2 regions of the Paraburkholderia sp. MPAMCS5 genome follow, and region 2 is predicted to be linked to the other one. Evidence: riboswitches for the same ligand, from Rfam matches in the RefSeq annotation. Region 2 holds a riboswitch; the other holds the start of a gene.
What was found. A riboswitch is a leader RNA that binds a small molecule or an ion and turns the genes downstream of it on or off. The one in region 2 is predicted to bind glycine.

Region 1 (3,395 bases), on a different contig from region 2:
CTGCACGCGAGCGCGCTGACGGCGATCGTCGCGCCGAGGTTCGCCATCCACGGCACACGCGGCAGTTATGTGAAGTACGGGCTCGACACGCAGGAAGATCAATTGAAGGCCGGTCTGCGTCCGGGCGACGAAGGCTTCGCCGCCGGCAATGCCGCGGGCGTGCTGCGCGTGCTGGAAGGCGGCCAGGAAGTGGAGCGCGAATTGCCGACTCGCAATGGCGACTACGCGAGCTTCTACATCGCCCTCGCCGATGCCATTCAGCAAGGGGCGAAGTTCCCGGTGAGTCCGCAAGACGCAGTCGACGTGATGACGATCATCGAGCTAGCCGCCCGCAGCTCGGACGAAGGCAGGCGCCTGCCGTTCGAGCGGCTTCGCTGAGCAGCCTCGCCGAGCGGCTGCACTGAGCGGCTTTGCCGGCGCAAGGCGACGCACTGCGCGCCGGCAAAACTGACAAACAGGAAAGCAACATAACGTTACAAATCCGTCGGCCTGCCAGGTCAGCGTTCACGAGCCGTGATCCGTTGCTACGCCTGTAGCACCACACAACGACAATGACCTCACGGAGAGTCCATGCCACATATCATCCGCGCGCTCACCGCATGCGCCTTGCTCAGCTCGCTCGCCGCCTGTGTGACGGCGCCGCCGCCCGCGCCGCGCCCCAATCCGCAGCAGATCGCCGACAGGCGCCTGCATCAGGTCGACGGCCGCATCGACAATCTCGGGCGCCGCATCGACAATCGCGTGAATCAGGGCTATTACGCGCCTCCGCAAGGCGGTGAACTGCATCATCGGCTGGAGGTGGTCCGGCGCGAGGCGCACGACATGGCCGCGCAACACGGCGGCGGTTTGTCGGCCGACGAACAGCGCGTGCTGAACGAGGAACTCGACAGCACCGCCCACGCGATCGGCGAGTAAGCGCGGGCAACGGCGAATGACCGCGACCGAAGGCGACTGAAGCCGACCAAGGGCAACTGAGGGCAACTCGGGGGCAACTGAGGCCAACTACGCACGAGTCCGGACGACCCTGCCCTTTAATTGACAAGCCTTCGGGCCTCGCGTACATTCGCCGCACGCGTCGGGAGAGCGCGCTGGCCGCTGGATTTTGCAGGCCGCGCCGCCGAAGGGGCACACCCACAAACTCTCAGGCAAAAGGACCGACCGCGTCGAAAAACCGGCGTCAATGCAACATCAAGACGCCGTTTTTCGCACTCTGGAGAGAGGCAGTAGCCGGTTGCATCGTCAACGCATGCAGACCTTGGCAGGCTGCCCACCGAAGGGGCGCGCGTTTCGCCGTGACGGAGCAACATCGCCACGGCAGCGCAATCTCTCAGGTATCGAGGACAGAGGGGCCATGCAGCACCACGCTCGCAGCCACACGGCAGCGAGGCGCGGCGCCGCATGGCCTTTTTTGTTACGCGAGACGCCCGAGGCCCCATGACCGAACTCAAACACACTCCGCTCAACGCCACGCATCGCGCGCTCAATGCCCGCATGGTCGACTTCGGCGGCTGGGATATGCCCGTCAACTACGGCTCGCAAATCGACGAACATCGCGCCGTGCGCACCGACGCCGGTATGTTCGACGTGTCCCACATGTGCGTCGTCGATTTCACCGGCGAACGCGTGCGCGCCTTCTTCGAATACGCGCTGGCGAATAACGTCGGCAAGCTGCAAACGCCCGGCCGCGCGCTGTACTCGTGCCTGCTGAATCCCAATGGCGGCGTGATCGACGACCTGATCGTCTATTACTTCGGCGAAGATCACTTCCGCGTGGTCGTGAACGCGGGCACCGCCGACAAAGACATCGCGTGGTTCAAGCAACTGAACGAAGGCGGCTTCGGCCTGACCATCACGCCGCGCCGCGATTTCGCGATCGTCGCGGTGCAAGGTCCGAACGCCCGCGAGAAAGTCTGGCAAACCGTGCCCGCCACCCGCGCCGCCACCGAAGCGCTCAAGCCGTTCAATGCGGCGCGCGTCGAAGGCACGCCGTTCGGTGAATTGACCGTGGCCCGCACCGGCTATACCGGCGAAGACGGCTTCGAGATCATCGTGCCGGCGGATCACGTCACGGCATTGTGGAACGCGCTGCAGGCGCAAGGCGTGCGCCCCGCCGGTCTCGGCGCGCGCGACACGCTGCGTCTCGAAGCCGGCATGAATCTGTACGGCCAGGACATGGACGACACCATCTCGCCGCTCGACGCCGGCCTCGCCTGGACTGTCGATCTCGAATCGCCGCGCGAATTCGTGGGCAAGAGCCAGTTGGAAGTGGACGGCTCGCGCGCGGCGTTCGTCGGTCTCATCTTGCTGAAGGAAAACGGCAAGGCGGCCGGCGTGCTGCGCGCCCATCAGAAAGTCCTCACGCCGCACGGCGAAGGCGAAATCACCAGCGGCACTTTTTCCCCGACGATGCAGGAATCGATCGCCTTCGCGCGCGTGCCGAAGGGCGTGCAACCGGGCGACACTGTTCACGTTCAGATTCGTGACAAATCCGTCCCTGCAAGCGTGGTAAAACTGCCGTTCGTGCGCAACGGCAAAGTGCTCGCGGCGGGCTGAGCCCCCGCAAGCAACTCGCGCGCGCGTCCATTTTTAACTCGATACCGAATCACACCGCATAGGAGCATCCGATGAGCATCCCGGCCGATCTGAAATACACCGAATCGCACGAATGGGTCCGCACCGAGGCAGACGGCACGCTGACGGTCGGCATTACCGACCACGCGCAGGAAGCGCTCGGCGACATCGTCTTCTTCGAAGTCCAGGAACTGGGCAAGACCGTCACCGCCGGCGACACCGTCGCCGTGATCGAATCGGTGAAAGCCGCTTCGGATATTTACGCGCCGGTCTCGGGCGAAGTGATCGAAGCGAATCCGGCCGTGTCCGATTCGCCGGAGTCGGTCAACAGCGCGCCGTACGACAACTGGCTCTTCAAGATCAAGCCGACCGCCGATGCAGCGCTCGACCGCCTGATCGACGCCGATGCCTACACGAAATCGATCGGCGCCTGATTCACCTCTCGTCTAACCGTCAGGTGCGGCGCGCCCTTCGCATAAGGATCGCCGCACTGCCAGGAACACCATGAAGCTCGAACACCCGGATCGTCTGATGAACCGCACTCCTCTCTCGCTCGCCGCGCTCGAAGTGCACGACGCCTTCGCTGAACGGCACATCGGCCCGGACTCGGCCGACCAGCACGCCATGCTCGAAGCCCTCGGCTTCGCGTCGCGCGCCGCACTGATCGACGCCGTGATTCCGAAGACGATCCGCCGCACCGAGCCGCTGCCGCTCGGCCCGTTCGCCCAGCCGAAGAGCGAGGCCGAAGCGCTCGCCGCGTTGCGCGAACTCGCGGACAAGAATCAGGTGTTCCGCTCGTACATCGGACAGGGCTATTACAACGC
Region 2 (3,395 bases):
GGCGGCTCGAATCGGTTTTCGCAGGCGACGCCGACGCGCGCGACGGCCACTATCTCACCGCGATCCGCGACGAACTCGACCGTCTGGCGGAAGACTCGCCGAACGTGCCGCCGCGCAACTTTTACCGCACGCAGCGCGCGTTATCCAACCACCCGCAGCGCGGCGGCGAAGCGTAAGCCGCGCGCTTCAGGCATCCAGATCGTTTGCGTCGATGCCAAGTTCGGCCGCCATGCGCCTCACCACCGCCTGAAGCCGGCTGAGTTCGTCGGCGAGACGTTTTTGCTCGGCCTTCACGGCTTCGAACGCGGACAGCGGCACCGCTTCGTCGTCGCCGGCCGCCGACTGCGCAAACTCGCTCACGCTCACTTCGCCGCACAGCAAATGCATCCACCGATGCTCGCGCTCGCCAGGCGTGCGCGGCAGCTTGACGACGCGCGGCGGGTCGTTCGCCACCAGCTCATCGAGAAAGGCCTCGACCGAGGAAATATCGGCAAAACCATGCAGACGCGCGCTGTTCAAGCGCAATTCGGCGGCCGTCTGCGGGCCGCGCAGCAGCAAGGTGGTCAGCAACGCAGCGGACTGGCTCGGCAAACCGAGCACGCGATTCAGGTTGTGCTCGAAGCGCGGCACGCGGCTGCTGCTGCCTTCCAGCACGAGGCTGAGCCGTTTCAAACCGTCGACGGCGGTCAGCACTTCGGCCTCCGTTGCGTTCATGACAGGCGAACGGCCGGTCTTCTGGTTGCAGCCCAAGGTCAACGCATTCAGCGAAAGCGGATAACTGTCGGGCACGGTGTGCTGCTTTTCGACGAGCACGCCAAGCACACGCCCTTCAAGCAGGGTCAATGCACGAATCGAAGGACGGGACGAAGCGTCGGGAGTGGAGTTCATGTGATCTAGCGGCGTAATGGTGGCCACTATGATAAACGGGCCGGGCCTTCGCGGAGTATGCATCGCCTCGATGGCGCGCATCGCGCGGCACGGCTCGCGTGCAAAAACACTTGCCGGAAAAATTTTTGCCCGGTATCGTCGTGGCGTTCTGCAAAGCAGCGCGGGAGAGATCGCCTGATGTTCGGCGACGCCGACGGAGCAACCGCCCCGGAAACTCTCAGGCAAAAGGACCGCGCAGCAGGAACATCTGGAGAGCGGCGCCGCGCGCGCCCACCGAAGGGGATTCCCGCATACGGCGTGCACCGCGCCTTAGCGCGGAAAGAAACTCTCAGGTACATGGACAGATGGGGCATCGGCACCGGTTTCGCATGAAATCGAACCCGGTGATGCTCAACTACTCTGGACCATGTCATGTCACGAATCGCCATTATCGGCGCCGGCATTACCGGCGTCACGACTGCTCACGCCCTCGCGCAACGCGGCCACCATGTCACGGTGTTCGAGCGGCATCGCTACGCCGCAATGGAAACCTCGTTCGCCAACGGCGGCCAGCTTTCCGCAAGCAACGCCGAAGTCTGGAACAGCGCGGCCACCGTTCTCAAAGGCCTGCGCTGGATGCTCACGCGCGACGCGCCCCTGCTGCTCAACCCTTTGCCTACGTGGCACAAGTATTCGTGGATGGGCGAGTTTCTGCGGCAAATTCCGCACTATCGTGCGAATACCGTCGAAACGGTGCGGCTTGCGCTCGCCGCGCGCGAGCATCTGTTCTCGCTTGCGGATCGCGAAGGCATCGACTTCGATCTGGAACGGCGCGGCATTCTGCACGTCTACAAAACGCGCAAGGAGTTCGACGCGGCGAGCAAGGTCAACGTCCTGCTGCGTGAAGGCGGACTCGATCGCAGCGCGGTGACGTCGGATGAATTGCAGCGCATCGAGCCTACGTTGCAGGGCGAGTTTTACGGCGGCTTTTTCACGCCATCCGATTCGACCGGCGACATCCACAAGTTCACGCGCGGTCTCGCCAATGCATGCGTGCGCCACGGCGTGCAGTTTCATTACGACGCGGACATCACGTCGATCGAGCAGCCGGCCGAAGGACGCTTCACGGTGACAGTCAACCTCGAACGCGACGCGCAACAGTTTGCATTCGAGCGGATCGTCGTGTGCGCCGGTGTGAAGAGCCGGGATTTTGCGGCCATGCTCGGCGATCACGTGAACGTGTATCCGGTGAAAGGCTATTCGATCACCGTGTGTCTCGACGACGAAACCAGCCGGCAACGCGCGCCGTGGGTCAGTTTGCTCGACGACAGCGCGAAGATCGTGACGAGCCGCCTTGGCGCCGAGCGTTTTCGGGTGGCGGGCACGGCAGAAATCAACGGCTTTAACCGCGACATCCGTTCGGACCGGATTGCTCCGCTCGTCGATTGGACGCGCCGGCATTTCCCCGAGGTGTCGACCGCGCGCGTGATTCCGTGGGCGGGCTTGCGGCCGATGCTGCCGAGCATGCTGCCGAAGGTCGGCCGCGGAAAACGCCACGGCGTGTTTTATAACACCGGGCATGGACACCTTGGCTGGACACTTTCCGCCGCCACCGCACAGGCGCTGGCGGGCGCGATGCAGTAACGTCCGGCGCGGGGACGCGGCATCTGCTAGTGTGGTGGAATCCGCGTCTTTCCAGTGGCAACGCCATGGCTCACTCGCTCTATCCGAAGCAGCACACCGCGCGTCTCTCCGACGCGCAAATCGCCCATGAAGCGGCGCGGCGCCTCGCGTGGGACACGGCGGTTCCCATCCACACGGTCACGGTCGAAGTACGCGACGGCCGCCTGACGCTTTGCGGCGAGCTTCAACGCGATGAACAAAAAATGGCGGTGCTGGAAGATGTGACGCGGCTCTTTGGCGTGGCCGGTGTGTGCGATCGGCTGGTTGTCAGGCGGGCTTGAACCTCAGAGCTTCAGCCAATTCAATGTCAGGCGTCGTCGCACTGCACGTCGTCACACTGCAATAAGGCGCGGCAATGCCTCGCGATCTGCTTCTCTTCTTCCGTATGCAGCGCCCTCACGTTGCCCGCTGCATCGCCTTCCGCATCGCCTTCCACAAGCCCCAGAAACGACAGCCCTTCGCAGATGCGTTGGCGAATCTCCGCGCTGTGTTCACCTATTCCGCCCGTAAAAACCAGCAGATCGATACCGCCCAGTAAAGCCGCATACGCACCAATGGTTTTGCGCACGGCGGTTGCGAACGCGTCGAGTGCGAGCGATGCATTCGCGTCGCCCGCCGCCGCGCGTTGTTCGAGCACCTGCATGTCGCTCTCGCCATCGGCGTAACCGGCAAGGCCGCTATGCCGGTTCAGGAGCGTTTCGAGCGCGTCGGCATCGAGCCCTTCGACGCGCATCAGATACAGCAGCACGCCGGGGTCCAGGTCGCCGCTGCGAGTGCCCATCGGCACGCCGCCGGTGGGCGTCATGCCCATCGACGTATCGACGGAGCGCCCATCGCGCAAGGCG

Region 1: it holds a riboswitch for glycine, as region 2 does, so the genes downstream of both, gcvT (glycine cleavage system aminomethyltransferase GcvT) here and VOM14_RS12575 (D-amino acid dehydrogenase) in region 2, are expected to answer to the same signal.

The regions. Positions count from the first base shown of each region.
Region 1 covers NZ_JAYXBK010000007.1:128,574-131,968, reverse strand. The annotation lists gene VOM14_RS17860 (oxidoreductase) at 1-378, shown strand, start outside; gene VOM14_RS17855 (hypothetical protein) at 571-915, shown strand; glycine riboswitch at 1,067-1,167, shown strand; glycine riboswitch at 1,201-1,354, shown strand; gene gcvT (glycine cleavage system aminomethyltransferase GcvT) at 1,435-2,553, shown strand; gene gcvH (glycine cleavage system protein GcvH) at 2,625-3,005, shown strand; gene gcvP (aminomethyl-transferring glycine dehydrogenase) at 3,076-3,395, shown strand, end outside.
Region 2 covers NZ_JAYXBK010000004.1:504,811-508,205, reverse strand. The annotation lists gene VOM14_RS12585 (SLATT domain-containing protein) at 1-176, shown strand, start outside; gene VOM14_RS12580 (YceH family protein) at 187-888, opposite strand; glycine riboswitch at 1,040-1,131, shown strand; gene VOM14_RS12575 (D-amino acid dehydrogenase) at 1,300-2,511, shown strand; gene VOM14_RS12570 (BON domain-containing protein) at 2,577-2,831, shown strand; gene VOM14_RS12565 (acetate/propionate family kinase) at 2,858-3,395, opposite strand, start outside.